DNA from 4 places in the Pseudarthrobacter sp. HLT1-3 genome. Region 4 is predicted to be linked to each of the others. Evidence: riboswitches for the same ligand, from Rfam matches in the RefSeq annotation. Region 4 holds a riboswitch; each other region holds the start of a gene.
The links. A riboswitch is a leader RNA that binds a small molecule or an ion and turns the genes downstream of it on or off. The one in region 4 is predicted to bind cyclic di-AMP.
Positions count from the first base shown of each region.

Region 1: it holds a riboswitch for cyclic di-AMP, as region 4 does, so the genes downstream of both, AC50X9_RS12095 (aggregation-promoting factor C-terminal-like domain-containing protein) here and AC50X9_RS02630 (NlpC/P60 family protein) in region 4, are expected to answer to the same signal.
Region 2: it holds a riboswitch for cyclic di-AMP, as region 4 does, so the genes downstream of both, AC50X9_RS20435 (M23 family metallopeptidase) here and AC50X9_RS02630 (NlpC/P60 family protein) in region 4, are expected to answer to the same signal.
Region 3: it holds a riboswitch for cyclic di-AMP, as region 4 does, so the genes downstream of both, AC50X9_RS20610 (C40 family peptidase) here and AC50X9_RS02630 (NlpC/P60 family protein) in region 4, are expected to answer to the same signal.

Region 1 is NZ_JBWZCJ010000012.1:76,790-84,391, reverse strand. Features, by position in the region: gene AC50X9_RS12110 (phosphatase PAP2 family protein) at 10-852, shown strand; gene upp (uracil phosphoribosyltransferase) at 865-1,500, shown strand; gene AC50X9_RS12100 (glyoxalase superfamily protein) at 1,594-1,971, shown strand; gene AC50X9_RS12095 (aggregation-promoting factor C-terminal-like domain-containing protein) at 1,985-2,761, opposite strand; cyclic di-AMP (ydaO/yuaA leader) riboswitch at 2,760-2,918, opposite strand; gene AC50X9_RS12090 (sensor histidine kinase) at 3,023-4,657, opposite strand; gene AC50X9_RS12085 (response regulator transcription factor) at 4,661-5,401, opposite strand; gene AC50X9_RS12080 (winged helix-turn-helix domain-containing protein) at 6,025-6,891, shown strand; gene AC50X9_RS12075 (dodecin family protein) at 7,276-7,479, shown strand; gene AC50X9_RS12070 (SixA phosphatase family protein) at 7,535-7,602, shown strand, end outside.
Region 2 is NZ_JBWZCJ010000041.1:5,163-12,764, forward strand. Features, by position in the region: gene AC50X9_RS20410 (YibE/F family protein) at 1-493, shown strand, start outside; gene AC50X9_RS20415 (DUF4383 domain-containing protein) at 639-764, opposite strand; gene AC50X9_RS20420 (M20/M25/M40 family metallo-hydrolase) at 1,078-2,004, opposite strand; gene AC50X9_RS20425 (WD40/YVTN/BNR-like repeat-containing protein) at 2,361-2,993, shown strand; partial or broken gene AC50X9_RS20430 (cytochrome c biogenesis CcdA family protein) at 2,990-3,526, shown strand; gene AC50X9_RS20435 (M23 family metallopeptidase) at 3,529-4,176, opposite strand; cyclic di-AMP (ydaO/yuaA leader) riboswitch at 4,317-4,492, opposite strand; gene AC50X9_RS20440 (recombinase family protein) at 5,049-5,243, shown strand; gene AC50X9_RS20445 (hypothetical protein) at 5,222-5,401, shown strand; gene AC50X9_RS20450 (hypothetical protein) at 5,430-5,672, shown strand; gene AC50X9_RS20455 (cupredoxin domain-containing protein) at 6,175-6,570, shown strand; gene AC50X9_RS20460 (hypothetical protein) at 6,567-7,040, shown strand; gene AC50X9_RS20465 (hypothetical protein) at 7,219-7,602, shown strand, end outside.
Region 3 is NZ_JBWZCJ010000043.1:555-8,156, reverse strand. Features, by position in the region: gene AC50X9_RS20630 (DUF5129 domain-containing protein) at 1-1,438, shown strand, start outside; gene AC50X9_RS20625 (DUF1918 domain-containing protein) at 1,435-1,635, opposite strand; gene AC50X9_RS20620 (serine hydrolase) at 1,692-2,735, opposite strand; gene AC50X9_RS20615 (dihydrofolate reductase family protein) at 3,064-3,651, shown strand; gene AC50X9_RS20610 (C40 family peptidase) at 3,709-4,452, opposite strand; cyclic di-AMP (ydaO/yuaA leader) riboswitch at 4,457-4,626, opposite strand; gene AC50X9_RS20605 (hypothetical protein) at 4,829-5,101, shown strand; gene AC50X9_RS20600 (hypothetical protein) at 5,863-6,366, shown strand; gene AC50X9_RS20595 (alpha/beta fold hydrolase) at 6,375-7,121, opposite strand; gene AC50X9_RS20590 (DNA alkylation repair protein) at 7,170-7,602, opposite strand, start outside.
Region 4 is NZ_JBWZCJ010000002.1:196,957-204,558, reverse strand. Features, by position in the region: gene AC50X9_RS02660 (cold-shock protein) at 1-52, shown strand, start outside; gene AC50X9_RS02655 (DUF3027 domain-containing protein) at 61-756, shown strand; gene AC50X9_RS02650 (MFS transporter) at 801-2,150, shown strand; gene serC (phosphoserine transaminase) at 2,178-3,305, opposite strand; gene AC50X9_RS02640 (iron-dependent transcriptional repressor DtxR) at 3,566-4,261, shown strand; cyclic di-AMP (ydaO/yuaA leader) riboswitch at 4,407-4,622, shown strand; gene AC50X9_RS02635 (M23 family metallopeptidase) at 4,625-5,443, shown strand; cyclic di-AMP (ydaO/yuaA leader) riboswitch at 5,590-5,748, shown strand; gene AC50X9_RS02630 (NlpC/P60 family protein) at 6,058-6,822, shown strand; gene AC50X9_RS02625 (HNH endonuclease) at 7,040-7,540, shown strand.

The DNA of each region.
Region 1 (7,602 bases), on a different contig from region 4:
GGAGCAACCGTGAACAACGGGACAGTGGGCTGGATAACGCACCGTTGGGGCAAGTGGGTGGTGCCGTATGCGGCGCTGTGGGCCACGATGCTCGTGGGCGGCGCGGTGGTGCTGATGCTGGCGCTGGTAAGTGCCGAGGTCTATAACGACGTCGTGGACGAGGCCGGCCTGGCCAGCCTGGACAAGCCCACCCTGGGGTTTATGGAACAGCTCCGCAGCCCCGGCCTGGACGCGTTCGTCACGGGTTTCACCAACATCGGGGGCGGGATTGGGATGCCCATCCTGGGCAGTCTCCTGACCGCGTGGCTGATCTGGACCAGCCGGACCTGGCGGCCGCTGATCCTGATCGGCGGTGCCGCGGCGGTCTCCGTGACCGCGACGTCCGTGGGCAAGACGCTGATCGGCCGGACCCGTCCGGACCACGCCGACGCCGTCCCGCCCTACGAAAGTTCGCCGTCGTTCCCTAGCGGCCACACGCTCAACACCACGGTGGTAATCGGACTTGTGGTGTACCTCGCCTGTCTGCAGATTGAACACACCCTGGCCCGTGTCGGCCTGATCGCGGCGGGGGCGGCCTTCATCTTCGCAATGGGCATGAGCAGGGTCTATTTGGGCCACCACTGGATGACCGATGTGATCATCGGATGGGTGCTGGGGCTGGCCTGGGTCGGGATCGTGATCATGGCCCACCGGTTCTTCCACGCCCTGCGGCACCGCGAGGACGCCGGACCCGCCCCGACTTTTGACAACTCTGTCCACCTGCGCGACGGCGCCGCCGGCAGCGGTTCTCCAGAGGAAGCGAACGACGTCGGCGCCCGCGGCCCCACGGGCGGGCCCCCGTCCGCCGGGTGATAGTTTTGACCCATGCGCACTCTCGTTGTGGACCACCCGCTGGTCGCCCATAAGCTCACCGTTCTACGGGACAAGAACACCCCCTCCCCGGTTTTCCGCCAGCTCACCGAGGAACTTGTGACGCTCCTGGCGTATGAGGCAACCCGCGAAGTCCGCACCGAACCGGTGACCATCGAGACCCCGGTCAGCACGACCATCGGCACCGCGTTCACCAAGCCCACGCCGCTGGTCGTCCCCATCCTGCGCGCCGGGCTCGGCATGCTCGAGGGCATGACCAAGCTGGTCCCCACGGCCGAGGTCGGCTTCCTGGGGATGGCCCGCGACGAAGAGACCCTGGATATCATCACGTATGCCGAGCGGCTCCCCGAGGACCTCACCGACCGGCAGATCTTCGTCCTGGACCCCATGCTTGCCACCGGCGGCACGCTGCGCGAGGCCATCAAGTTCCTCTTCAAGCGCGGCGCCTCCGACGTCACCTGCATCTGCCTGCTCGCGGCCCCGGAAGGCCTGGCAAAGCTGGAGGAAGAGCTCTCCGACGCCAACGTGACGATCGTGCTCGCCTCGATCGATGAGAAGCTCAACGAAAAGTCCTACATCGTCCCGGGCCTGGGCGATGCCGGCGACCGCCTCTACGGCGTGGCCGGCTAAGCCAGCCGCCCGACGCGAACCTGCCCGCGGCGGGTTCCACGGGCTTGAGATTTCCCTTTCCCGGCGAGACCCTGCGGGACTAGCCTGAGCGTCATGGACTGGAAACTCGAACTCGTCTTTGTCCCGGTGTCCGATGTGGACCGCGCCAAGGATTTCTACGTCAACAAGGTGGGCTTCAACGCCGACTATGACGAGCGGCCGATGGACGGCATCCGCTTCGTCCAGCTGACCCCGCCCGGCTCAGCCTGCTCGATCGCCATCGGCGAGGGCCTCAATGATGCGCCGCCGGGCACCGCCCCCAGCCTGCAGCTGGTGGTCAGCGACATCGCGGCAGCCCACCAACAGCTCAAGGACAACGGTGTGGAGGTCAGCGGCATCGACGTCCAGGACTGGGGGCACTTCGTTTATTTCGCCGATCCCGACGGCAACAAGTGGGCAGTGCAGTACATCCCCAACCGCCCGGGCGGCTGATCCGCAGCGCTGCTTAGTACCAGTTGTTGGCGTAGTGGAAGTTCAGGGCCCCGCATGGGGAGCCGTAGCGATCCTGCACGTACTGCAGGCCCCAGTTGATCTGCGTGCGGTAGTTGGTCCGGTAGTCCGCCCCGGCGCTGGCCATCTTCTCGGCGGGCAGGGACTGGACCACGCCGTAGGCGCCGCTGCTCGGGTTGGTGGCAGTGGTCTCCCAGTCCGACTCCTTGGTCCAGAGCTTCATCAGGCAGGGCATCTGGCTGGCGGCCCAGCCGTAGGAACCCAGCTGGCTGGCCGCGTAAGCCTGGGCTCCGGCAGGGTCATTGACGGCGACAGGAGCAGGAGCTGGTGCGGGTGCGGGCTCCGGAGCCGGAGCGGCGGCCGGAGCCGGTGCAGGGGCCGGTGCAGCTGCCGGGGCGGGTACTTCAGCTTGCTGAACCGGCGCTGCCGGGGCGGCGGCGGTTCCGGTCGGGATTACGGCCTGGTTGGCAACCCGGACGCGTTCAAAATCGAGGTGCGTCAACGGATCCGCCGTCGTGGCTGGTTGCGTGGAACTGCCCGCGCTGGTGTTGCGGGCGCCGGTCTCGGACGCCTGGCCTGCGGCGCCGGCCCCCACGAGGACCGCGCAGGCCGCAACCACAACCGCCGCCCGGCGGCCGGTGGAGCCGACATTGCCGGCAATCCGGGACAGGGCCGACGCGGGCTTGGCTGGTTCCGCGCGGTGGCTCGCCGGTTTGGAGCGGGTGGTGTTCTCGGCGCCGTCAGGGCGCGGTTGTGCGTTGAAGTCGGTCATAATCGCCTCTCAACGCCTGCGGAGTTAGCTGTCGGGTTCGGGTGAGGTCACCCGGCCGCACGGAATTTCACGTGTCGGCTTCACCCCAAGGGCGGAAGATGCAAATGCCCGGGAACTCTGGGTCCCCCGCCTCTGCCTGGTCCAGCGGAATCCGGTAGGCGGCAGAGCTTGGCGTGCGCCCGGATATGCGGCCCTAGTGATGGCCGCACCCTAAAAACCGTACAGGACCTGGGCGGCTAAGTCACATTTCAATAACGGAGATCACGACGGCGGCGTGGCGTCTTGCGCCCCTGCCGCTGTCCGGCTAGCCGCAGGCGTCGGGGGAGTTGCCGGCAGCCGCACAGTGAATTCCGTCCGTCCGGGCCGCGACGCGACGCTGACAGTTCCGCCATGGGCCGCAATGATTGACTGCACGATGGACAGGCCCAGCCCGCTGGTTCCCTCGGCGGCCGCGCTGGTGAGAGCGGCGGCGGCCCCGGAAGCAGAAGGCAGACGCGGGGGGTGAAGCGGAGGGTGCGGAAAGGGCCGCCGCCCGTGTGCCGCCGCCGCAACGGGCACCGGATTCTTCCGGGAAGCGTCAGCGCGCGTAAAACGCGCAAAGACCCGGTCCACAAATTCCGGGGCGATTCCGGGCCCGTTGTCCGTCACTGTCACCACGGCACTACCGTCCGGGGTGAGCTTCACGCCGGTCACGACCGTTGTGCCGGGACCGGTGTGCTTCCGCGCGTTGGAGAGCAGGTTGGCCAACACCTGGTGCAGCTGGGTCGCGTCGCCCCGGACCACCACCGGCTCCTCCGGGAGCTCCAGCTGCCAGACCCGGTCAGGGGCCATGACCTTCTCATCACTCACTGTTTCGATGGCCAGCTGGGTCAGGTCCACCTCGCTGAGCTTGAGCGGCTGGCCCTCATCCAGCCGCGCGAGCAGGAGCAGGTCCTCCACCAGGGTGGTCATCCGTTCGGACTGGCTTTGCACCCGGGCGAGGGACTTCTCGCCGTCGGGCGTGAAGTGTTCGGTCATCCGCATCAGCTCGGTGTAGCCGCGGATGGCGGTCAAGGGCGTGCGCAGCTCATGCGAGGCGTCCGCCACGAACTGGCGGACTTTCATCTCGCTGTTCTGCCGGGCCTCCAGCGCGTTGGAGACGTTGTCCAGCATCAGGTTCAAGGCATGGCCGACGCTGCCCACCTCGGTTCCGGGATGCGCCGCGGACGCCGGAACCCGCATGGCCAGTCCCACCTCGCCGGCATCAAGCGGCAGCCGGGACACCTGGGTCGCAACCTCGGACAGCTGGTCCAGCGGCTTCATGGTCCGGCGGATCAGCGCAGTGCCGGCCAGACCGATCACGACGAGGCCGCCTGCAGAAACAAGCACCATGGTCCAGACCAGGGAGGCCAGCGTGTTTTGTTTTTCTGCGAGCGGCAGCCCGGTGACAATTACGTCGCCGTTTGGTGACTCGGCTGCAACCAGCCGGTAGGCTCCGGCGGAAAGGGTCCGGTCCACCGGATCGCTGCGGGGGCTGAGTCCAAGGAGAACCTCGTCGTCTTCCTCGGTAAGGGACTTCCGGGTGGCGTCCTCGCCCAGGAAACCCGCGCTGCGGACTGAATCTTCATCGATCCGGGCATTCAGGGTGCCGATTCCCTGGCCCCGCGCTTCAAGAGGATCTGTGCGGCCGCCGGCGCGGCCAAAATCGCGGGCACGGTCCTCTGCCTGCTGCAACTGCTTGTCGAGCTGCCTGGTCAGGAAGAGGTCCATCGAGGCATAACTGACGACGCCGACGGCACCGCAGATCGCCACGAGCAGGGCCATGGCGACCAGGACCAGCCGGGTGCGCAGGTGCCAGGTGGAGGGGTTGCGCCAGATGAACCCGGAGGGGCGAATCTGGCCGAAGCGTTCGGGCACGGATCAGTCCGCCGGCTTCAGGACATAGCCCGCGCCGCGCACGGTGTGGATCATGGGCGGGTGGTTGGCATCGACCTTCTTGCGGAGGTAGGAGATGTAGAGCTCCACGATGTTTGCCTGCCCGCCAAAGTCGTAGTCCCAGACCCGGTCCAGGATTTGGGCCTTGCTGACAACGCGTTTCGGGTTCTCCATCAGGTAGCGCAGCAGCTCGAACTGGGTGGCCGTGAGATGGAGTTCTTCACCGGCGCGCCGGACTTCCCTGGTGTCGATGTTCAGGATGAGATCCCCGACGACGAGTTCGGCGGTATCCATCGCGGCCACCCCGGAGCGCTGGACGAGCCGGTGCAGCCGCAGCAGCACTTCCTCCATGCTGAACGGCTTGGTCACGTAGTCGTCCCCGCCGGCTGCCAGTCCCGTGATCCGGTCCTGGACGGCGTCTTTGGCTGTCAGAAACAACGCCGGGACCTCCGGCGCGAAGGCGCGGATCCTGCCGAGCAGCTCCACGCCGTCGAACCCCGGAAGCATCACATCGAGCACTAACACATCGGGACGAAAATCCTTGGCCAGCTTCACTGCTTCGGGGCCGTCGGCGGCGACGGCAACCGACCAGCCCGCCATTCGCAGGCCCATGCTCATCAGCTCGGAAAGACTCGGTTCATCGTCCACGACCAGGGCGCGGATGGGGGACCCGTCCGGATGGGTGAGCTGGGGAAGATTGTTCGTCATGGAGTGCGAAGTGGCCATGGGACAACTCTCCGATCTGCCGGTTAGGCGCGGCTTTGGGGATCCTGTGCGGCACCTGTGAATCCCAGCCTAGCGAGCTGGACACGTCCGGAGCCGCTCTGCAGGGGAATTTTCCGAGGCTGCGGAGTGACCACTCTGTGGGACGGTGGACATCCGTTGCTAAGTAGGCGAACGGTTTTACGGTTTCCGGATACAGTGAATGATCCCAGCTTTATGGCGATCCCTTACGAAGCATCTTCGGCCAGATATCACTTCCGACCACTTTTGTTCGAAACGAACGTTCTTCCCGCATCTGGCCAGAATTGTGATCTACGCTACAATTCCCCGTTTCATCTCACATCGTGGACTTGTGGATGCTTTGTTACTTGCAAGTTTTCATTGTTACGTTGCACACTTCAATTGTGAACAAGAACATAACAGCTCCTGCAGCCGCAGTTTTTTGGATCAGCGCACCCGCTGATACCGAGAATCGCTGTTGTCGAATGCACGCCTAACTTTTACACTCCAAAGGTTTCTAGGCATTCGCCCCCAGCCCAGCGTCGGGCGCCCTCCCCAGTTTTCATTGCGGGGAAAAGTAGCATTCGAGCCGCGATGACGGCCATTCACATTGAGGTAAGCATTCCATGTCAGTTGCATCCGGATACGTCCACATCTCCGTCCGTAACGCCAGCAAGGCCGGCCAGGCCTCCGGTATCCGCCAGGGCTTCGGCGGCCGCGCGTCCTTCGCCCCTTCCGGCTCCGGCAACACCTTCCCCGCCCCGGGCTATGCCCCGCAGGGCTACAACCCCAACTCCTACGGACAGCTCCGGGCCGTTCCGGCGGCCCCGGCCACGGCCCCAACTCCCGTGATTGCGCCGGGCAGCGCCGCCGCCCCTGTGCGTCCCGTCCCGGCCGACAATGTGGCCCGCGGTTTCGTGCTCTACATGGGTATCGACGAGGAAACCGCGGCGGCCGCCGGGACCTCCATTGCCAAGCTGGCCCAGGAGATCCGGGCCTACGCACAGTCCCTGGTCTCCGGCGCCGAAAGCTACGCGGCCGTCGCTGTTGCCCCGGCCAGCGCCCCCGGCTCCGCACTCGACGTCGTCCGGTCCACGTTCGGTGACCCCACGGTGGGCGCCCGCCAGCGCGCCGAGACGTCCCGCCAGCAGCAGCCGCAGGACTCGCGTCCGTCCGGCGTTTTGATTGACCTTGCCCGCCGCGAAGTGGCGCTCGACGGTGAATCCCTGAACCTCACGTTCAAGGAGTTCGAACTCCTCAACTACCTCGTGGAAAACGGCACCCGCACCGTGGGCCGCGACGAGCTGCTCGAGGGCCTGTGGCGGAATGCCGAAGAGGTGCCCAACGAGCGCACCATCGACGTCCACATCCGGCGCCTGCGCTCCAAGCTCGGCCGCCTCGCCAACACCGTGCGCACGGTCCGCGGCCAGGGCTACCGGTTCTACGAGCACCCCGAAGTTGTTGTCTGGGCCGCTCCGGAATACTCGATCTAGCTTCCAGCCCGCGCAAAGCGCCCGTCCCTCCTGGGGGACGGGCGCTTTCGCTTTCTCCGCGGCGCGTCTCACGCGCACAGCGCGGCATTTTGCCGTGCCTTAGCGTTCGCTGGCTCCCTTGACCTCGCAAGCTCGGACAAGGAATCCGGCCAGCTCTCTTCCTCCTTCGTTCCTCAGTCGGCGATGCGGCACTGCGCAAAACGCCACGCTGCGCGCTTACTTCCTCCTGAGAACGCACCTTCCTCCCGTTCTGGGGTGGAGGCTTTCGGCGGGCCGGCTGACGGGCGTTGGCCTCCGCGGCTCTTGGGCGGCTTTTGGACCCTGTTGTGTTTCCTGCCTTCGGCGTAGTCTCGGTCCCGTTGAGCCGACTACTGAGAGGAAGATATGTCTGTTGCGCGGATTACTACCCTGAGTTCGAACTCCAAGACCTCGTTCGATGCCGCCATCAAGGAGGGCATTGAGCGGGCCAACAAGACCCTGCGCAATGTCACGGGTGCCTGGGTGAAGGAACAGAAGGTTGAAATCAGCGACGGCGCCGTCGTTGCCTGGCACGTTGTGCTGGAAGTGACCTTCGTCCTGGACGACTGAGCCACCGTTGGTGGGATGCGCGCCCGGGGATCAGCCGCCGCATTAGGATTGGTCCATGAGCGCGCATCACATCAAACGACTGGTGATCATGCGCCATGCCAAGGCGGACTGGCCCGGCGGCGT
Region 2 (7,602 bases), on a different contig from region 4:
CGCGCAATCATCTGCCGTCTGGGAGCTCCACGAACTCGCTCCGGAAACCTCCCCACGCACGCTCTTCGCCTCTGCCATGCGGATCGGCCGCGATCACATCGCCTCCACCGTCTATACAATCGCGTTCGCCTACGCGGGGGCCGCCTTACCCATCATGATCCTCGTGATGCTCTACGAACGGCCCCTCGGGGACGCACTGACCAGCAACGAAATGTCGGAGGAGGTAGTTCGGACTCTAGTCGGCTCCGTCGGGCTGGTACTTGCCATCCCCGTGACCACCCTCATCGCCGTGCTAGTAGTCAAAGCAACCAGCACACAGGCTTCCGGCCAGCATGCCACTTCCGCTGGACCGAACCATGTCTGGTCTATACATGCCGCCAAGTCCCCACCCGAAGCGAGAGACGCGCGGACATCAAGCGCCATCTCGGGGAGCCATAGGGCCCTGCCGTCCCGTCGCGACGCCAGGCGACCCGCTCGGACCCCTGAGGACTGAAAGCCGCTTCTTTAACGAACTTGCTCGGCAACTCGGCGGGGCCCCACCCTGCGGCCCCCGCCATACCCGGCCACCACGCGGCGGTAAGAGAATGCGTGGAAGGAGTTCGTGCTGTTCCTGGACTTCGACGTCGAAATCCGGTGGGTCAGAGGTGGACGATGTTGTGCGATACCGACACTTGGAAAAATCCGAGCAGCATTGCCCCCGACTGGTGCCCCGCGAACTCAAGCTGGTCGTATTGGCTGGTGAGGCCAGGGACGAAGCTGAGGATGCCGACCGGGAGGGCCTGTGCCGACGGCGAGTGTTGCCATCTCTAAATGAGCCACTGCGTCCTGCCGTTTATCGCAGCCGGGCCCGAGGGCCGGAACAGCTTGCGCCCGCCGTTCTGATTTGGCCCAGTTGCGGATTGCCTAACTGCGACGCGCCTCGCTGAATACCTTTTCCGTCGCCGCGGCTGCCGCGCCCGGACATGCCGGTGGCCCGCCCCCGCAAGTAGGGCGGGCCACCGGAGTCCGCTTTGAACGGACCCGCTGCACAACCCTGTGCCAGGCTACTGTGCCAGATTAGGGCCCCGCGGGGCCGTGTTAGTGGCGTTCGAGGACCCCGCAGACTGCCGGGTCGGTGGCCTCTGCCGGGAGGTCCGGGTTCAGCTCGCTGGCACCTTCCGGGCTGCTGAAGTTGTACGTGCCGTTGTCGTCATAATCCAGTCCGTGAATGACCAGGACGCCCTCACCATCGCGGACGGCCTCGGCGATCTGCTTGGCGGTGCCGGTGCCGCCCGGGTAACCCGTGCCCGCCACATCGGTGAACGCGATGTTGCTGCGGCTGTAATCGGAGCCACCGTCAAAGGGCGTGGTTTCGGCGCGTAGCGAGTTCTCCTCGAAGTACCGGAAGAAAAGCTCCTCAATCTCCCTCGAACCGGACGGGCCGCCGTCACCGAAATCAGACCCGTCCCCGTCGTGAATGGACCGCACGCCGTTGAGCGAGGCCAATGCATCCACATTCAGATTCGCCGCAGTCTGGTCTTTCTCGGTCTTGCTCAGCTCGTCGACGTAGTGCTGGGACCCGTAGAGGCCGTCTTCTTCGGCGCCCCAGAACGCAAACACGATTCTATTGATCGGTTTGAACCCGGTCTCCTTCATCCATAGGGCGGTCTCCAGGACGGCCGCCACTCCCCTGGCATTGTCGTTGATTCCCGGACCCTCGCGCACGGAATCCAGATGGCCACCCACCACCACGGTGTTCTCGGCACTGCCCCCGGTCTCCGTGAGGATGTTATACGACTCCACCTGCTTCTTGCCCTTGCCGTCGGACCGGAAGGTGAAGGTTTGCCGGGTCGGCGAGTACCCAGCTGCGCGCAGCTGCTCCTCGATGTAGCGGGCCGATTCCTCGTAGCCGGAGGTGCCGGACGCGCGATTGCCGCCATTATCCTCCGCGATGCGGTGCAGTGCCTCGACGTGGTCAAGCATGCCCCGGGCCTCGAAGGCCTCAAGGACGGTGCGTGCGTCCACACCACGCACGGGTTCCAGCCGCGAAGCCGTGCATCCCGTCATACGAGGCTGATCGCAACCAAAATTGCCGCCCCCACAGTCATTCCGCGCCTCTGCAGCGTATTAGCGACCTCCACGCTACGAAGATAGCCTCTCAGCCGTTTAAGAGGAAGAGCGATGGTGTCAACTTGAATGGAATCCCCCAGGACGGCCCCAACGGTGCGCAGGCCTAGAACCTGATCAATGCCGAGGCTTCGCCATCAGGGACTCCGGCCTTACAGCCGTTTCGGGAGAGCTCCGAAGCGGAGGAACAATCAGAGTGCCTACCCGGCACGGTGGCAGCAGGAGCTTCCGCCTGCGGATCGAAAAGATCCCGGGTGAAGTCAAGACAGCGGGGCTTCACCGGAGCTAAAGACCAGGGCGTCTTCTACGCCTCCGGCCACTCCGGAGCCGGCTCCGACCTGCCTAACCCGCTCGGCCTGATCAGACCGTCGACGGCGGCAAAACCTGGGAACAGCTCTCCAGGCAAGGCGAATCAGACTTCCACGCCCTCACCACCACCAAATCCGGCATCGTCGCCCGACTGGGAACTGCGCACCACACTGGACGGCAAGACCTGGAAAACCGTGGCCGCCGCCTTCGCCCCCGCGGCCCTGGCCGGGCACCCCGACAGTGACACCGTTCTGGCCACCACCCCCGAAGGGATCCGGCGCTCCACCAACCGCGGCAACACCTGGGAGCTGGTGACCTCCGGCCCGGTCATTCAGTTGGCCACCTTCGCCCACCCCGCAGAGGCCGCAGGGGTCGAACCCGACGGAACGGTCCACTACTCCGCCGACGCCGGCGCGACCTGGACCCGGAAGGGCCGGATCGACGGCGAAGTCCACGCGATAGCCGCCGTGAAGGGCACCGACGGAAACCCGTGGATCTGGGCCGCCACCGCCGAGGGGATCATCGTCTCCACCGACGGCGGCACCACATTCCGGCCTCCGGTGCCTCCTGACCCATAGACATCGGAGAATTCTTCGCCTCAATGGTGACCTCCGGCGCTCCCCTGATTGCCATTCCCCTGGCCATGACCGCCGACCTGGTGTCTTCCTCTCGCCCTGCATCTTGCCCCTGATACCGGGCTATTTGGGATACGTCTCCGGACTGACAGACCCGACCCAGTCGCACAACCGCCGCCGCGTCCTGACCGGGAGGACTGTTCGTGCTGGGTTTCGCGGCCGTATTCACCCTTTACGGGGCTATCGGGTCCTGGCTGCTGCGCTGGCAGGACATTCTGATGCGCGGCCTGGGCGTGGTGGTGATCCTGATGGGGGCAGCCCTGCTTGGAATGGTGCCATGGCTGCAGCAGACCCGAAAGATCACCCTCGGCCGCCGTACAGGCCTGGCCGGCGCCCCGCTGCTGGGCGTCGTCTTGGGGCTCGACTGGACCCCCTGCGTGGGTCCGACGCTGGGCGCTGTCCTGTCCTTGAGCGTCACGACCGGCAGCGCCGGCCGCGGGGCGCTGCCGGCCTTCGCCTACTGCCATGGCCCGGGCGATCAGATAAAGGCTGAGGGGTTGACGGTTTTGCCGTTGGCCAGGACCTCAAAGTGGAGGTGGCAGCCAGTGGATGCTCCGGTCGTACCAACGCCTGCGATTTGCTGGCCCTGCGCTACGGACTGCCCGGTCGAGACACCAATGCTGGCCAGATGGTTGTAGGTGGTTTTCAAGCCGTTGCTATGATCCACCACGATCCGGTTGCCGCCGCCGTACGGGCTCCAGCCGGCCTCGGTGACGGTCCCAGCACCGGCCGCGAATACCGCTGTCGAGCACGCTCCCGTCAGGTCAACGCCGGTGTGCAACTCACCTGCAGCTCCGGTGATGGGGCTGACCCGGAAGCCGAAAGCGGAACTGACGTTCATCGACGCGAGCGGAGCCCGCAGCCCCTTCGACACCGGTGCGGGGGCAGCTTCAGGTGCCGCGGGCACTGCCGCGGCCTGCACCAGCGGAGCCGGTGCAGGTGTAGGAGCCGGCGGAGCGGGTGCCGGCTGTGAGGTCACAGCCGGACGGTCAAAGGTCAGACCGGCACCGGCGTCCGCCGTAACGGCCACTTGGGCGGCCGGGGCTGCAGCGACCGGCTGGTCCTTGCCTGCAGAGTGCGCACCGGAATCCGCGTGGGCTGTAGACAGCGCGGTGAGGGCAATCATTGCCGTAACTGCTGCCGCAACGCCAAACTGCTGGCCCCGGGACGGCCTCGATGGTACATGGATTGCAGCCCGATTGGACGCTGAGGAAGGGGACGGAAGGGCACGGCGGCGGCCGTGTTCTGGGTGGGCAGACAAAATCGTGGTCCTCTCGGCGCCGGCGAAGTTAGCTGTCGGATTCGGACGAGTGGACTGTCCGGCCGTCCTGCGGATACGTTCAGACACGCAGTCACAGGATCGACTTCACCCCAAGGTGCACCATGGCGCACCGTAGATGGGTCCTCCGCCCCCGCCTTGAGAAAGATAGCTTCATTGACCGCCGGCGGGGTTTGGCGAAGCGGTCGCAACCATACCCGTTAGGGGTATGTTCTTCTCCAACCCTAGCGAACGGTTCGCATAAGTTACAAATTCGTTATATGCAGCACCTTGGGTCCCGGTGTTGGGGCCCGCGGCTATGGGCAAGTAGCGCCGAGCGAGGGCCGACGAGGCCAGATGGCATGCCCGCATGGCGGCCCTGACCGCCTACCTGGCAGCGGGACAAGACTGGCCGCGGCACCCGGCGCTGGCCTGGCCCCGTGGAGGGCAAGCGGCCGGTTTGACGTTGCCTCCGGGCTCCACCAGTGGAGGCATTTTGGCCGCAGCACCGGCCGGTTCCCTGCTGCGATACAGCCAATCTCGGAAACGAAGGATTTCAAGAATAAGTTGATTTGAGAATCGCGGTGTTCGCAGCGAGCTGTTGCAAACGGGCATCTTTCTGCTGAAAACCGCCGTTGGGACGAAAAACCGAGCTCAAGGCCGGTCGTTCTCACAAATAGTTCTCAAAAAGGTACAGTCGAAGCAACGCACCGGACTGAGTTTTGAGAAGAGAACACCCCATGACCGCGCACCGAATCGGCTACGCCCGAGTCTCCACCCGGGACCAGAACCTGCGCTTGCAGATCGACGCCCTGAAGAAGGCCGGATGCGACAAAATCTACGAAGATACGATCAGCGGCACCACAAAATTGCAGACCGCACGGATGAGGAGCGCGACTTCATCATCGAAACCTTGCGTGCGGCGAACGCCGTAGAGTCGGTTCATGTAATCCTGCACTACTCCAGCGGCTACCACCACCGAAACGGCGGTGGTGACGCCATCCGCACTGACGGGCACCTGCCAATCATCGACCTGCACCCACCGGACCGGCTCCTGCGCTCCCCTCCCTCCGAGGGGCGATTCGGCATTTAGGAACCGGTCCCCCGGTCCGGGTCAAACCGTGACGGGGCAGAAAAACCCGGCGGGCCGTCCCTCGATGTTCTTTCCGATGTCGGTGTGGGATTTCCGTCAATCGTTCGTGAACGCCTGGAACGAGAACACCTCGGGGTCGGTCGAGGATCCGGGCGCCTACCTGACCGGTAACGCCACCCTCACCGCTGCCGCGAACTCGACGGCGGGCATAAGCAATGTGCGGATCCAGACGGCACCGGCCGGAACCGGCACAACCGACAAAGACTTCTAACCAAGATCACGCAAAGAGACCTGGTAGGTGCAATCCATGCGGTTCCACATCCGGAAACCACGACTCGTGACGACCCCGAAGTATCGTCGAATCGCCCGGCCCCAACATGACGAAATGCCTCGCGCTGGAAACCAGCCCTACGTTGACGGCCGCCTCCCGGGCACCTCAAAATACGATCGTATTTGAGATGCTGGAGAGACGACCGACATCGACTTGCCGCAGGGCCGGCAGAGGACTTCGACATGTGCAGTGATTTCAGTCATGACTCACTCTTCGATGCTCGTACCGTGCCGGATGGGGCCAGCCTACGCAGACCGGAAGCATGATGTCTTTCCCTCAGAAAACCTTCCACCGGACAGCATGGATCCCGTTCGGGCCGGTCATTCCGCCAGTCCTCGTCGGCAGTCCGTAAGGGCAGTGGTGACGAATAGGGTGTGGGTAGTTTCCTGATAGGTGCGCCATTCCGGCGCGCGGAGGACACATCCCTGGGAAAGGGATTGTCATGAGAACGATCAATCGCATCTTGACCGTAGCTGTCGCCGTGTCGTTGGCGGCCCTTACCGGGTGCGCCGCCCAGGAGGGAGCGCCCTCCGCCCCGCCGCCCGCCGCCAGTTCCGCTGTCCCGTCAGCTGATGGATCGGCCTCGGCCGGCGAGGCTGTCATCACGATCAGGGGCTTCGCGTATGAGGTTCCGGCGTCGGTGAAGCCGGGGGCGATGGTGACGGTGACGAACGCGGACAGCGCCCCGCATACCCTGACCGCCAAGGACAAGGGCGGTTTCGACGTTGAGGTCCCGGGCGGTGCAACGGTGAGCTTTAAGGCTCCGGACGTCGCCGGTGAGTACGGGATTATCTGCAGCTTTCATCCGCAGATGACGGGGACGCTGGTCGTGAAATGACCCACCAGGAACTAAAACCGCAGGCACGGTCTCTTTGGGTACTGCGTGTCTGTACCGCTGCGGGCCTGGTGGTCAGTGCCGTGGTCCATGTCCAGCTCGCCCCGGGCTACCAGCAGGCGGCCCCTGGCGGGCTCGGGCAAGGCACCCTGTTTCTGATCCAGGCCGGAGCCGCGGTCGTAGCTGCGGTGTTTGTGCTGCTGAACGGTTCACGGACGGCTTTCGCGGCCGCCGCCGTGGTCGCGTTCTCGTCCCTGGCCGCGGTCATCCTTTACCGGTACGTCCAGGTCCCTGCTATTGGGCCGCTGCCTTCGATGTATGAACCGGTCTGGTACGCGGCCAAGACCATCACAGCAGTGGCCGAAGCGGCCGCCGGCGGCCTGGCATTGACCGGCTACGTCCTGCGGCGCAAGACCCGGCAGGAACCATGGCCGGATGGCAGGGGCGGCCGCCGCGGGGCCTCAACGGCCTGATCGGAACTGGATCAACGGCCCGGGAAAGCACCTCCGATGCCTGCCCGGCCGTGGGCTGACTACAAATGTGGTCCAAACCACACGTGCACCCATCCTTTGCCGGTATCGCTCCGAAGTACTGTTGTCCCCTTCCCTGGGGTGCCAACATCACACGCGCGTGTATGAGGAGATTTATCCAATGAATAAGACACTCCGCTTTATGGCTGTCCCCACCCTGGCTTTGGCCGCCCTCGCCCTGTCCGGTTCCCCTGCGATGGCAGCGGACCAGTCCTACCAGTCGACCCTGGGCCAGCTCAACGGCAGCGCAGGCTCGGGCACCATCACACTGGACGTCACAGGCGACCAGGCCCACGTTGTCCTGAAGGTTTCGGGCATGCCGGCGACCTTCATGGACGCACCGTACCCGCATGTCCAGCACATTCACGGCGGTGCCCAGGGCGTCTGCCCGGCACCCTCTGCCGATAAGGACGGCGACAAGGTCATCTCCACCACCGAAGGCGCCCCGTCCTACGGCGGAATCGTCACCACCCTGTCCACCAGCGGTGACACCAGCCCCGCAGCG
Region 3 (7,602 bases), on a different contig from region 4:
CGTAGGCCTGGTCTTGCTCGTGGTGATCGGGCTGGTGGGTTCGGGGCCGGCAGCAGTTGCCGTCGCGCCGGTCGACATCGTCGTCGAGGACCGGGCGGGGGTGCTGGACCAAAACACCCTTCGGCCGGCAGTGGAGTCGATTGAGTTTTACCAGCCCACGAAGGTGGCTGTCTACACCTACAACGGCTCGGTCTCGGACAATCTGAACGAGGAGGTCCTGCGTTTCGCCCGGGCCGAGCGTCCGGAGTGGATCAGCGCAGACGGGCAGAAGTGGGCTGACGGGCTCTTCATTTTCGCCTTGGACCCGCGGGGCCGACACGTCGGGACTTACATGGGTGAGGACCGAAAGGTCTCACAGGAACAGCGTGAGGACATCCAGAACGCCGCCAAGGATCTGCTGAGCGACGCACAGTGGACGGACGGCACCATCGCCGGGATCCAGCGCGGTGCCGAACTGATCAACCAGCCGTGGTACCGGTCCACCGCTTTCCTTGTCACTGCGTTCAGCGCTGTGGGCACCGCCGTCGCGGGCGCCGCCACCTGGCTGATCGTCCGCTGGCGGACCAGGGTCAGCAGCCGCCGGGAACTGGCCCGCGGCGACGTCAGCTACTCCAATGTGAGCATGGATCTCGAAGTCACCGAGCTCAACGCCAGCACCATCCCGGACGCCTCGCGCTATGGCAGCACCGTACTGGAGAAGCACCGTAGCTTTATGGCGAAGTACAACAGCGCCACCGGCCTCGCCAACCGGGTCCACGCCCTGTCGCCCAAGGAACTCAGCAAGCGGTCGAATCTGAACCTGGTCAGGAGCTACGCGGACGCCGCCACCGAGCTGGACGCCCTCGACGACGTTATCGCTGACACCAATGCCCTGCTCAACCGGGGCTCCGCCTGGGCCCCCGCCTGGGACCGGCAGCTGGCCCCGTTCCGCGCCGACCTGGCCGCGATCGAACAAATGCTCAACAAGCGCAACGCGGCGGGCGACTCCGCGACCGCGGCCGCCCTCCGCTCCTTCCGTGACCAAAGCCACCGGAACATCGAACAGTGGACCGCAGAGCTCGCAGATGGCTCGATCACGCCGGAGACGGCCCTGGACCGGTTGCGGGATGCCCGCACCCACTTGTCCGAGCTGCTCAAGAACCACGCCGATACGGTCATCGAGAGCTTCGCCAAGAACGAGAAGGAAGCCTCCCTGATGCGCAAGGAGATGGAGAGCGCGCAGGCCGGCAGCAAAGCCAAGTACGGGCGCACGTACGAGCCCAGCATCCTGGGCACGGTCTATCCCGCCTACTACTTCTTCTCTGTGCCGACCTTCAACTCCGGCTTCAACACCGGTGTCAGCAGCGTGAGCAGTGCCCGCGGCGGGGGCAGCACCACCACGGGCTACGGCAGCAGTGGCGGCAGCTTCTCCGGCTCCGGCAGTTCGTCGAGCTTCTAGCGGGTCTCGCCGCTCTTGCTGTGTTCGACGACGAAATCGCCGCCGGGGAACAGAATAGTCTCGTGGCCGTCGTCGAACCTGACGTGATACGGCGGGGCGCCGTCGGCACCCTTGACCTCGAGGATTTCCCCGTGACGGTCCGATGACTCGACCGTGGTGCCACGGATAATGATGCGGTCTCCCTGGGTTGCTTTCATGGCAGACACCTCCGTCCACCAGCGTACGGTTCTGCGGCCGTTTGGGGAACGGCCCGCTAGAAGAGTCTGGCAGTGACGGTTTTGGTGAGCTGGTGGATGACACGGGTTCGGGCCGCCATATCCGACGGTCCAACGCCCAGCGTGTAGACCACAAATACGTAGGCCCGGTCGCCCTGGACCAGAACGCTCGCGTCATGCAGGTAGCCCTCAAGCAGCCCGTATTTGTGGAAGACGCTGACCTCTGGGGGCGTGGCGGCCGGGATCAGCAGCTCGTAATTGGTCTGCTGCATATAGGACAGCAGCTGGGCGGTGTTGGTGGCATTGAGGAGCCGTCCGCTGTACAGCTCGGACAGGGTCCGCCCCGTCTCGGCGGGAGTCAGCCCGTTCACCGTGCGGTCATAGGGGATGCCGAGGCTGGCGGCGTAGGCGGTCATGCCCTTCTGGCCGACGGCGGCGAGGATCAACGCCCACGATTCATTGTTGCTCTGCTGGACCATTTGCCGGATCTGTTGGCCGGCGGTGGACGCCCCCATCCGGGACGCCAGCGAGGCCTTGCCGGTTTCCACCAGGTGGTAGTAGGCGGCAGCGGCGAGGATCTTGCCGGTACTGGCGGCCACGAACTTGGTTTTCACCCCGTACTCGTGCACTTCCCCGTCGCGCACGTCGATCAGGGCCACGCCCAACTTGTAGGCGCTGTTGGCCTTGATGACCCCGTCGATTTCCGCGTCGAGCGCCGCACTGATGGTCGGGTCGGAAGGAGCGACGGCGGGTGTCGGGGCTGCGCCTCCAGCCGGCGGCGCTGTGGCTGTTACTGCCGCGGACGGTGTCGCTCCGGTGGCAGACAGCGGGTCGGCAGCTCCGGCATTCGCTGCTGCGGTTGCCGAGGTGGCCGGAGCAGCACCGGCATCGCGTGGAATGCCGGCCTGGACGGTGGCGTAGACGGTCGCGGCCGAGACCAGGGCGAGGACCGTGATGAGCGCAATCAGGAACTGCGGCCTGATCCCGCCCAGAAACCCCGGCAGGCCCCGCAGGGGACTCCGGTTGAAGTCGGCTGTATGCCGGCCGCTGCTGTAGTGCCGGCCGGGACCCCAGGAATCCATCCGGCCTATCGCCGAAGTATTGACGGAGGCGCGACGTCGACTGACGGCACGAGCTGGTTCGCTGGCATGCTTGTCCTTCTTGACTAGGGACCGCGCTCAATTCAGAACCGCGGCGCGGCTTCAGATTTCCTTATTCTGCCCCAGGCTCAGCCTAGCGCAAGCGGCCGCGCCCACGTGGTCCCGGATTGGCCTTCCGGAGCCCGGAGCCCGGGGTCCGGGGGCCGCCAAAGCCGCAGTGCGGCAAGAACGGGCCGGCCGGCGTCGCCCTGCCGCTGCCGCGGTCCGCGTCGTAGGCTGGAACCCCGGCAGCCCAGCAAAGGAGCCCCGCATGCGCAAGGTCATCTTCATGATGCAAGTGTCCCTGGACGGCTACTTCGAAGGTCCGCAGCACGATCTGAGCTGGCACCGGGTCGATGACGAACTGCACACCCACTTCAACAATGAGCTCCGGACGATGGGCGCCTTCCTGGACGGCCGCGTTACCTACGAGCTGATGGCGGCCTTCTGGCCGACGGCCGACCAGGACCCGTCGAGCCCTCCCCCGTTGGTTGAGTTCGCGGGGATCTGGCGGGACATGCCGAAGATCGTCTACTCCCGGACCCTGCCGACGGCGGATTGGAACACCGAGGTGGTGCACGAGGTCGTCGCCGAGGACGTCGTGAGGCTCAAGGAACAGCCCGGCGGCGATCTGGCCCTTGGCGGCGCCGATCTCGCGGCGGCTTTCAGGCGGCTCGGCCTGATCGACGAGTACCGGATCTATGTGCACCCGGTCCTCATCGGCCGGGGCAAACTCCTGTTTAAGGAAACGGATGCGATGATGCCTCTCCGACTGCTGGAGAGCCGGACGTTTGGCAACGGCGTGGTGCTGCTGCGGTACGCGGTGGAGCCGGACTCCGTTAACGCAGAAGGCCGGTGATCCGCTGCCCCCAAGGCAACTGATCGACCGGCCTCCTGTGCGTTGCTGGCGGTGCTGCTAGCCTGCGCGGACGAACGTCACCGGGCCGGTGGCGGTCAGCCAGGACAGCGGGTGCGTCATGGTGGCGTTGACGCCGTTCATGCCGCCGCTGATGGCTTGGCCGTTGCCGGCGTAGATGGCGACGTGGCCGGACTGGACGATGATGTCGCCGGCCTGGGGCGTGGCGACGACCGAGCCGTATTTCAGGAAGGCCTGCGGGCCGATGTCACCGACCGGGATGCCGGCCGCGTTCAGGGCCTTCTCCACCATGGCGGTGCAGTCCTGCGTGATGCCGATCTGGCCGTAGGCCACGGACAGCAGGGTGGCGTTGACTCCACCGGCTGCCGGGGCAGCGGCCGGGGCCGGGGCTGCCTGGACCTTGACGGTTGCCTTGGCCGCCGCGGGGGCCACAGCTGCTGCCTTTGGAGCGGCAACAGCAGCTGCCGCCTTCGGAGCGTCTACGGGCTTGGGTGCCTCCACCACGGGAGCCGGGGACGTCTCGACGGCCGTGCGTTCGAAAGTGATCTGGACGGCCGAGTCGGCCTGCACCGGCGCGGATACCTGGCCCTTGACGTCAACGGACGTTGCTGGTGCAGCGTCGCGCTCGGTCGGTGCATCGGCGGCGTTGGCGGCCATGGCGCCGCTAAGCACCATTCCGGAAGCGGCGACGAGGACTGCGGCCTGGCGGCCGATGGTGCCGGCGGTGCGGCGATTGTTGCGTAGGGCGGCGTGTTTGGGCGCACGGGTATTGCTAAAAGTCATTATAGAAGCCTCTCCCAATGCCTGCGAGGTGAGCTGTCGGATTCGGATGGGAGGCACCCGGCCGCACGCGGGCCCGACATAGCGGGCCGTGCGGCTTCACCCCAAGACCCCTGGAAAACAGCGGGTCAAAATTGGTTTCCCCGTCTCTGCCGGACGTTGCTGCGAGTTATCCCCACGCCGCGGCAGAGTTAGGCAATCGGCGGGGGAGAACCTGTCTCGGAAACAACAGGCACTTAATAACGGTAACGGAATGATCACGACAAGTCACATCGAGGTATCACATGGGGGGGCATGGCCGGGCCTGGAATGCCCCGCCGGTCGCTGCCCCAGGCATAGGATGATGCCATCACCGTTCCGCCGAAACGGAGGCCCGACAATGAACAGCCCCGACGTCCCCCGGCACTGTGTTGCCATCTGCCAGCTGAGCAGTCAGCCGCCGGAGGACTTCAACGTCAACACGGAACTGGTGGTGCTCGAAGACGGGGAAGCTCACGTGTCCACGTGGGACGCCGAGCCCCGCGACGGCGGATTCGACGTCCACGTCCTGAACGACCGGGTGGATGCGCTGGGCTTTATGGTCGTCACCGATTGGGAGTTCTTCGATGAAAAGGCTTACGCCGTGGTGGAGCGCCGCCCGGGCAAGCGATGAGCGGTTCCCGACGGCGTAGCCAGGCCAGAGGCTTGGCGCGCCCTTTCAGGCCGGAGGCGTGGTCGCTCCGGGCCCACGGTCTGGGCGGGAGGGCGACGTATCGTTGGTCCGCGGGTTTCGCAGCCGCAGCTGTTACCGCTTTCACTGTGTCCACCGGACTCTTGTTGACCAACGCGATAATGCTCCCCGGAGCCGGCTTGGTTCGGCTCGTGCTGGCCGTCTTCATCGGCCCGCTGGCTTCAGCCCTCTCCGCCGTCGTGCTCTTGCATCGAACGGGGCGGCTTTCCGCCCCGGCGGCGTTGTCCACTGCGGCTAGTGCCTTCTTGGCGTGTGGTTTGGCGGCATTGACGGCAGCGAGTTGGTCGGTCGGTTTCGATGAAGCTGATGCGGGCGTCGGCCGCAGCTGGTTTGGTTCGTCAACGCTCCTGTTCCTCATTCTCGCGTGGATTGCTGGCACGATCTGTCTCGTGGCACCGGTCGGCTCGGCGCTAAGCAAGCGGCGCTCCCTGCCCAACCACGTCGTGCAAAGTACAGTCCTGGCAGCACTATTGGCGCCTCTTCTCGGCGCCTTGACGCTGATGGCCCCCATAGCCGGCGCACCGGGCGCCGTCGTGCTGCTTGTGATGGCTCTGAGATTGGGCAGAGCGAAGCATCCTGAAGCACGGCGCGACGCCGTTCGGGTAGCAGTGCGAGCGTCCCCGCAGAGGCCGGCTGCAGCTTGGACTCGGCGGAGGGACGCTGCAGCGTGCGCTGCCGCGCTGGTGACGCTTATTGCGGGACTGGGGTGCGCGGTGTTTGCCCTCACCGGCAGCAGCTGGGCGCCGATGGTTACCGATTCCACCCACGCCATGAACCTCGGGTTGGCGGCCGGCGCGCTGGCCGCCCTCCCGGCGGCCCTCGCAGCCGGGATTATGCTCACTCCGCGTTTCGGAAGCATCATCCAGTGGTCGGCATTCCTGTGTTGCGCGAGTCTCGTCGTGGAGGCGGCCGCCCAATTTCTTGGGGCCGGGCATCCCACGCAGTGGCCGCTTATCCTTGCTGCAGCAACCATGCTGGGCTTCGCGGTGGCGCTGCCCTTCGGACGGCTCATTCCCGGAGGCCCTTCGCTCCGCGTCGGCGTGACAGCGCTGCTCGGCCTCGCCGGTTCAATTGTCGGACTCCAGCTGGTGACGATGGCCGCCTTCATCGCACCACCCGCCGCCGCCGCGCTCTTCGTCTGGTCATGGAAGCGGCTGTCAGGGGCTGGCCTGCGGCCGGCGTTATGACGGCAATCCTATGCTGGCCGGGCGGATTCCAGCCATTGGTGCAGCGAGGCGTTGAACCGCCCGGGCTGAGTGAAAGGCATCCCGTGCCCCACGCCCGGGTGGACCTGGAAGGTGCAGTTCCGGAATTTCGATTGGTAATGTTCCAGGCCCCGCAAGAGCCGGGGTTCTTCCTTGTCCCCGGCCATGAGGAGTACCGGCAGTGAGGAGCACAGGACCTCAGGAGGAACGGCGAACGAGAAATTTGCATGGATCAAGCGCCTGAGCGTTCCGGCGGACCTGGACCGGGACAAGGCGTAGTAGTCCTCGAACATGTTTGAGGGGATGCCGAGTTGCGCCGCCTGGGCGTTCGCGAAGCGACGGTTCCTGGACAGCGGTGCGGACGCCGCGGCGAGCAGGCTGAGCGCCGTTGCTCCGCGCCACGGGCTCAAAAGGGAACTGACCACCACGAGGCGTTCGACGTGGCCGGGGTAGGACGCTGCCAGTTGGATCGCGGTCTGACCGCCGAGGGAAAATCCAATGACGGTGACGGGGCGGGCGTGTTCCAGAAGGCCGGTCTCCTCTGCGACTGCAGCTGCCGCCTGGCCGTGGGTGTAAAACGTGCCTTTGCGCTGCGGATGGTGCCCCGGAAGAGTTGGGGTGAGGACGGTGAAATCACGGGCGAAGTAGGCATTTTGCGCCGCCCACATCCACGGTCCTACGCCGCCGCCGTGAATGAACAGGAGCGTGGAACGTTCCCCTTTGGACTCTGCATTCATAACGCCAGTCTTCCAGAACGGAACGATCACAAATCCAGAGCGGGGCGATCAGAATTCCAGCCCCGGCCGGTGCCGGGCCATCTCGGTGAGCACGCGGGAGGCCGCTTCGGCGGCAACATCGCCGTCGTCGCCCGCCGGCGCTTCCGTCTGGGGCGACTCCCCCAGCGCGAGACGGGCGTGCCGCACGAACCCGGGCCAGTCCCCGGCGCCGGCACGGAGCTCGCGGAGCGGGGAAAGCAGGGCTGCACGGCGCAGCCAGTCGTCGGGATCCCGCATCCACCGGTCCAGGACACTGTCGGCACGCACCCGGGCCACGACGTCGAGCCCGGCGATCAGCGGGCCGATGACGTCGATGGCGAGCGGGTCTATCAGCGCGCCCACTCGTGCACTCCGCACGAATCCTTCGATCCGGGTGAGGTCCGTGTTGGTGAGCAGCCGGACGCTGGACTGCAGGAGCACAACGGCGGCGAGGCGCCGTTCG
Region 4 (7,602 bases):
CAAGGCGATCGCCGTCGCCCTGCGTAAGGTTGCCGACGAGCTGGACGCGTAGGTCTCGCGATGACTCCGGAATCTGATCAGAACGCGCCCCGGGCCGGGGACACGAAAGCCGCCGGGGACACGAACGCCGGCACCAAAGGCTCCAAGCCGCGCCCGGGGGTTCCCGTCTGGCGCACAGGCAAGCCCGATGCTTTCCTGGCTGCCTCCGTCGACGCTGCCCGTGCCGCCCTTGAAGGGATCGCCCCCGCCGAACAGATCGGCCCGCACCTCGCAGCCAAGAGCGAAGGCGACCGCCTGGTCACCCACCTCTTCGAGTCAAGGCTGGCCGGCTACGGCGGCTGGCAGTGGTACGCCGTGCTCACGCGCAACTCGCGGTCCAAGGTCGTTACGGTCGACGAGCTGGGCCTGCTGCCCTCCGAAGACTCGATCTTGGCGCCGGACTGGATCCCGTGGGCCGAGCGTGTGCGCCCGGGCGACGAACAGGGCGAGGATGAACTCGCGGACGCCGCACCCGCTGCACCCCTACCCGACGCCGGCGAACCCGACGCCGACAGCGCCCTCGATTCCGACAGCGCCCTCGATTCCGCGGACACGCCGGAGGACGACTCCGACGACGCTGATGGAAACGCCGATGGAGCCGGCGACGAGTACGACGCCGACGATGTTGACGACGACGATGCTGACGACGACGCTGACGCCGAAGACGACTCCGCAGCCGCCCCGGGCGACGAATTGCCCTCAGCGCAGGCTGACTAGCGGTTGGAACCATCCGGGGGCCTGCACGGTGAGGGCTGGACATGATGTCCACCTTCAAGTCACTGCATATCCTGAACTACCGGATCTGGTTCATCGGGGCCGTCATTTCCAATATCGGGACCTGGATGCAGCGCACTGCCCAGGACTGGCTGGTCTTTGACCACCTGACCGAGCACGATGCCAGCGCCATGGGCCTCACCATGGCCCTGCAACTCGGCCCGCAGCTCTTCCTCGCCCCCGTGGCCGGGCTGGTGGCCGACCGTTTCAGCCGCAAACAGCTGCTCGTCCTGACCCAGTCTGCGATGGCGCTGCTCAGCGCGGGCCTGGGCATCCTGGTGGTTTCCGGGGCGGCGCAGCTGTGGCATGTTTACGGCTTCGCCCTGCTGCTCGGTGTTGTGTCCGCCCTCGATGCCCCCGTGCGCCAGACTTTCGTCTCCGAACTCGTCCGTGACGATTACCTGCCCAACGCGGTGGCCCTCAACAGTGCGTCCTTCAATGTCGCCAGGATGATCGGGCCCGCAGTCGCCGGCATCCTCACGGTCGCCGTCGGGCCCGGCTGGGTCTTCCTGATCAACACCCTGACCTTCGTCGCCCTGCTGCTGAGCCTGTGGCGGATTCCGACGGCGTCGCTGCGCCAGCTCCCCCGGGCAGCGGCTGGCAAGGGCCGGATCCGCGAGGGCCTGAGGTATGTGCGGTTCCGCCCGGACATCGTCGTGGTCCTGGTCGCCGTTTTTATTGTGGGCACCCTCGGACTGAATTTCGTGCTCTTCATCGCGGCCATGGTCGGAACAGAATTCGGCCTGGACGCCAGCGCCTTCGGTCTGATGAATTCCATCATGGCCATTGGCTCCGTCGCCGGGGCCCTGCTCTCCGCCGGGCGAAAAAAGCCCAGGCTGCGGATCATTTTCGGGGCTGCCGGAGCCTTCGGCGTGACCTCGGGCATCGCCGCGCTGGCCCCCAGCTACTTCTGGTTCGGTGTGGCGCTGGTTCCGGTGGGGCTGTTCGCCATCACCATGCTGACCAGCGCCAACGGTTACGTCCAGACGACCACGGACCCCGTGATGCGCGGCCGGGTGATGGCGCTGTACATGGCGATCTTTATGGGCGGCACACCCATCGGGGCGCCGTTCGTGGGATGGATCGCCAACGTCGCCGGCCCCCGCTGGTCCCTGAGCGTCGCGGCGGCCTCCGGCCTGGTCGCGGCCCTGATCGGCCTGGTGTGGATTGTCAGGGCCCGGCAGCTGCGGATCCGGTTCGACCGCCGCGCCCGCGGGCTGCGGCACTTCCGCGTGGTATCCGCCGCTGCCCGCGGCGGAACCGGCCCCGACGAAAACGCATCCGACGGGGACGGCGCCGGCCGGGGACAAAAACCCGACGACGCCGTCGACCGCTGACGCTTCAGCGCCGGGATGGGCGCGGAGCTACTTCTGCAGCTCGCCCACAACGAAATCGATGCATTCCAGCAGCGCCGACACATCGTCGGGCTCGATCGCCACGAAGGTCGCAATGCGGAGCTGGTTGCGGCCCAGCTTGCGGTACGGCTCGGTGTCGACGATGCCGTTGGCGCGAAGCACCTTGGCGATCGCCGCGGCGTCGATGGAGTCATCGAAGTCGATCGTGGCGATGACGTTGGACCGTTCCTCAGCGTTCGCGACAAACGGGGTGGCGTACTCCGATGCCTCGGCCCAGCGGTAAATGCGGCCGGCGGAATCCGCGGTCCGTGACGAGGCGAAGTCCAGCCCTCCGCTGGCGTTGAGCCACTGCACCTGGGCATCCAGGGTGACGAGCGTGGCCAGCGCCGGCGTGTTGTAGGTCTGGTTCAGCCGCGAGTTGTCGATCGCCGTCTGCAGGTCCAGGAAGTCCGGGATCCATCGTCCGCCGGCCTTGATCCGCGCCGCGCGCTCCAGCGCTGCCGGGGAGAACAAACCCAGCCACAGGCCGCCGTCGGAGGCAAAGTTCTTCTGCGGGGCGAAGTAGTAAACGTCCGCCTCGGCGACGTCGACGTCGAGCCCGCCGGCAGCCGAGGTGGCGTCAACCAGGACGAGGGAGTCCGCGTCGGCACCGGCTACACGCTGGACCGGAGCAGCGACACCCGTTGACGTTTCGTTCTGGGGCCAGGCGTAGACGTCGACGCCGGCCTCGGCCCGGGCTGCCGGGCGTGTGCCAGGTTCGGACTTGATGATGGAGGAGTCCGCGAGGAACGGTGCCTTGTTGGTGGCGGCGGCAAATTTTGAGCCAAACTCGCCGAAGGACAAGTGCTGTGCCTTGTTTTCGACCAGGCCGAAGCTCGCGATGTCCCAGAAGGCGGTGGACCCGCCGACGCCCAGGATGACCTCGTAGCCCTCCGGGGCGCGGAAAAACTCGCTGAGCCCGGTCCGGACCGATCCCACGAGGTTCTTGACCGGCGCCTGCCGGTGGGAGGTGCCGAGCAGCTTCGACGACGCGGCCAGGGCCGCCAGCTGTTCCGGACGGACCTTGGAAGGTCCGGCGCCGAACCGGCCGTCCTTGGGCAGGAGGTTTGCGGGAATCGTGATGCTGGTGTCGCTCACTGTGGCTCCAATTTTCGGCAGGTTCGAGGTGCGGCTCGGGGTGGCCCGGCAGGATGGCTGCGGCGGAGCCACCGTTTCATTCTGCCTGACTGCCGGGCGGGGCGGGGAAAAGGGACCGTCACAGTCCGGTCATTGAGATTATCCGGAGTAATTCAAAATAGGCTAAGCTGGCCTGCGAACGTAGCGGACCCCGCCAGGGCGCCAGCCGCAGGCGGTACCGTGGGAATCACGTAAGGACGGCGCTCGAGGAGCTGAGCTGAATGACGGACCTGATCGATACAACCGAGATGTATCTCCGGACCATTCTCGAACTTGAAGAAGAAAACATTGTCGCCCTGCGCGCCCGGATCGCCGAGCGACTGCGCCACTCAGGGCCCACCGTTTCCCAGACCGTTGGACGCATGGAGCGCGATGGCCTGGTGGTTGTTACCGGCGACCGGCACCTTGAACTGACCGAAACCGGCCGGAAACGTGCCATTGGGGTGATGCGCAAGCACCGCCTCGCCGAGCGGCTGCTTGCCGACGTGATCGGCCTCGACTGGGCGTATGTCCATGAGGAAGCCTGCCGCTGGGAGCACGTGATGAGCGAACGGGTGGAGCGGCGGATCTTCGAATTGCTAAACCACCCCACGGTCTCGCCGTACGGCAACCCGATTCCCGGCCTCGCGGAACTGGGCGGACTGGCTTCCGAGCCCCACGCACCGGGCGTCGTGAACCTGCTCGAAGCCATGGCCGGCTACGGGCCGGATTCCCGGATCAGGGTGAGCCGCCTCGCCGAGCCCATCCAGGTGGAACCGGAACTGCTCGTCCAACTGGACGAGGGAGGCATCCGCCCCGGCGCCAGTGTTTCGCTGGAGCGGGTAGGGGAGTACATCTCGGTGCGAGTGCCGGAGATCGAAGGCGCCCTGGAGCTGCCACCCGAGGTTGCAGCCCACGTCTTTGTTACCGTCGATTAGCCGGCACTAACTGACAGCTGATGCGACGACCCATGAGTTGTGCACAGCTTCGATAACGGATTTATCTCTGAATGGCTTAATCGCCTATAGTTGGTCTCTAGTACCGATACCAAAGCGTTACCTGATCCGAAGCCGAGCTCTGCCAGCGGATCAGTAGCAGAACCACCTTTCTGGCAGGGGCGGGGGAACCACTTCCGGCTGTTTCAACAGCCTTGGGGTGAAGTCCGTCAGCGGCGAGTACCCTCCACCAACGGACCCTTTGGATCCCTTTGTGCCTGGATTCTTGCCACGGCGGACCGGGTCTTTGATCTCTCTGACCCGAATCCGACAGCTAACTTCGCAGGCTCTCCAGAGAGGAACCTTTTGACCACCCAGACCGCCAGGGGCCGCCGTCGTGCGACCGGTCCCGCTCCGGAGTCCCGTCCGGCCGTCGCCTTGCTGGCAGACCGCCCACGTGACGCGCACCGCGACGCACGCCGGGACCGCCGCAGTCCGTTCCGCCAGGTAACTGACTTCGCGGCCGCCAGTGGCGTGGGGCAAAAGGCCGGCCTCGCCCTGGCCGCCACGGGACTGGTCCTCACTGTCACCGTCCCCGCGACGGGCCCGGTCATGGCCACGGACACCTCCGCCGCCGGTTCCATCTCCGCCGCGGTCCAGCCCGACATCACGGCCGCCGAAGCCAAGATTGACTTCAGCCGTAGCGCCGTCACCACCCAGGGTGACCCGGACGGAAAGCTCAAGCAGTTGCTGAGTGCGCAGTCCGCCGGGTCGATCACCCGTGCAGCCTCCGCAGGCAGCCTCGGGGCGCCCCTCGCCCAGCTGAAAACGGCTTCGCCCTTCGGCTACCGCGTCAGCCCCATCACCGGCGGCTCCGGGGAGTTCCACCGCGGCCAGGACTATGCCGCCCAGTGCGGCAGCGCCGTCCTGGCGGCTGCCAGCGGCACGGTGACGTTCACCGGATGGCATCCCTACGGTGGAGGAAACCGGGTAGTGGTCGACCACGGCAACGGCCTGGAGACCACCTACAACCACCTGTCCTCGGCCACCGTCAAGGTGGGCCAGCAGGTCTCCCGCGGCGATGTCGTGGCAATGTCCGGCACCACCGGTGCCTCCACCGGCTGCCACCTCCACTTTGAAGTCATGGTCAACGGCGAAGTCGTCGACCCGACCGGCTGGCTCTAAAAGCTGATGGGGCGCTCTCGCATTCTTGTGACACGCCGTGATCTGAATGTGACATTGCCTCCCAACTGCTGTACCGTTTGACCTACGCCAACTTTTCCGAAGTTGGCGCTCTTGAGTGGATTGCCTAGCTCTGCCACCGCTCAAGGTCCGTTCGCATGACATCGTCTGGCAGGGGCGGGGGAACCAATTTTGGTCTTCGCAAGAAGACCTTGGGGTTAAGTCGCAAAGCTTCCCAGGAAGCAGCGCGGCCGGGTGACTCCCATCCGAATCCGACAGCTCACCTCGCAGGCATTGGGAGAGGCTACTTTCGTGTCTTCACGCCACAATGCTGCGCTTCACCGCGCTGGCGCGGCTCTTACGAGCCCGCTGAAATCCAACCTCCGTGTCGTCCTTGCCGGCGCCCGGAACGGATTCCACTCCGCCGACTCAATCTCTGCTGAGTCCGGCCCGCAGGCCATGCACCTGCAAGCAGTTCCCGCTTTTGGCGCGTCTTCGCAGTACACCCTTCGCTAAGTAACCCATTTCGGGGCGATCCGGCGTACCCCCAAGATGCCGGAGCGTCCTCAGACCGCGCCTGAAAAGCGCGGACCCAGGATCACGAAAGAGAGAACTGAATGACTACTCGTGCAAACGCACGGCACCGCGCCGAGGTCACCAAGACCAACTCGCTGGCCGTCATTGCCAAGGCTGTCGGCGACAACGCCGGCGGCATGGGTCGCCAGGCAGCCGTTATCGCTGCTGCTTCCGGCCTCGTCCTGACCAGCGGTATCGCAGCCAACGCTGCTGAGACCAACGTCCAGCGCGAAGCCACCTCCGCTTCCACCCTCGAGGTTCAGGCTGCTTCCCCGGCGACCATCTCGGCCGCCTCCACGATCGCCATCTCCTACGAGAAGCCGGCCGTCACCACTTCCCCGGCCCCCGTCGTCGAGGCCCCCAAGCCTGTCGTCAAGGTCGAGGAAGCTCCCGCCGCCAAGACCGCCGGCACCCAGGTCGGAGGCGCCACCCTGACTGCCGCCTCGACTGCCACCAAGGCACCTGCCGTTTCCAGTGGCATGGGCGCGACCATCGCCGCGGCTGCCTACGCCCAGCTCGGTATCGGCCAGGACTGCACCGCCCTCGCCACGAACGCGCTGGCTGCTGCCGGCATCAACTACCACGGCTGGCCGGCAGGTTACCTGTCCCTCGGCCGCACCGTGAGCGCCGCCGAGGCACGCTCCGGCGACCTCGCGTACTACCAGAACGGCGGCTCGGGCATGGCCCACATCGCCGTCTACGTCGGCAACGGCATGGCCGTCCACGGCGGCTGGAACGGCGGGACCACGTCCCTGCAGAGCGTCAACGTCGGCTCCGGCCCGGTCTTCATCCGCATCGGCGGCTAAGACCACAGCAACGAAAACCGAAGGGACCCCCGCCGTTTGGCGGGGGTCCCTTTGCATTGCCGCCGGGTGAACTTTCGAGGGCTGCGGTCGTGGCGCGATAAAAATATTCGGTAAATCGGCACCTCCGTGTTTACTCTTGTTTTGTCCATAGCCCGACCAAGCAGAGGGCAGCCGGCCCTCGTGCCCCTGGCGGGTGCGGCCGTGAAGAGGTATGCGGATGCGCACTCTCGTTCTAAATGCTGGATATGAACCGCTGGCGGTTGTCACTTTCCGCCGGGCACTCGTGCTGGTGCTGACCGGAAAGGCCAGCGTCGTGGCGGAAGGCGACAATCCTGTCGTCGGGCCCCAGGACGTCCTTGGCCGGCCCTCGGTGATTCTGCTGAATCGCTACATCAGGCCCCGGTACAACAACATAACGGCTGTCAGTCGCCGCGGCGTGCTTCGCCGGGACGGACACCGTTGCGCGTACTGCGGGAAGGCGGCCCACACCATTGATCATGTCCAGCCCAAATCCAGGGGTGGTGCGGATTCCTGGGAGAACCTCGTCGCTGCCTGCCTGCGCTGCAACAATGCCAAAGGGGACCATACGCCGGGTGAAATGGGCTGGAAGCTGAGCTTCAGCCCGGCGCCGCCCCGCGGGACAACCTGGCAGATCAAGGAACTGGAGAAGCCGACGCCGGCCTGGGACCCTTTCCTGCTGCCGGAATCTGCTGCCTGAACCGGTCCGGCGATTCGTGCCGGCGATTCGGTCCGATCGTGTTCGGTCCGATCGCGCGTTCG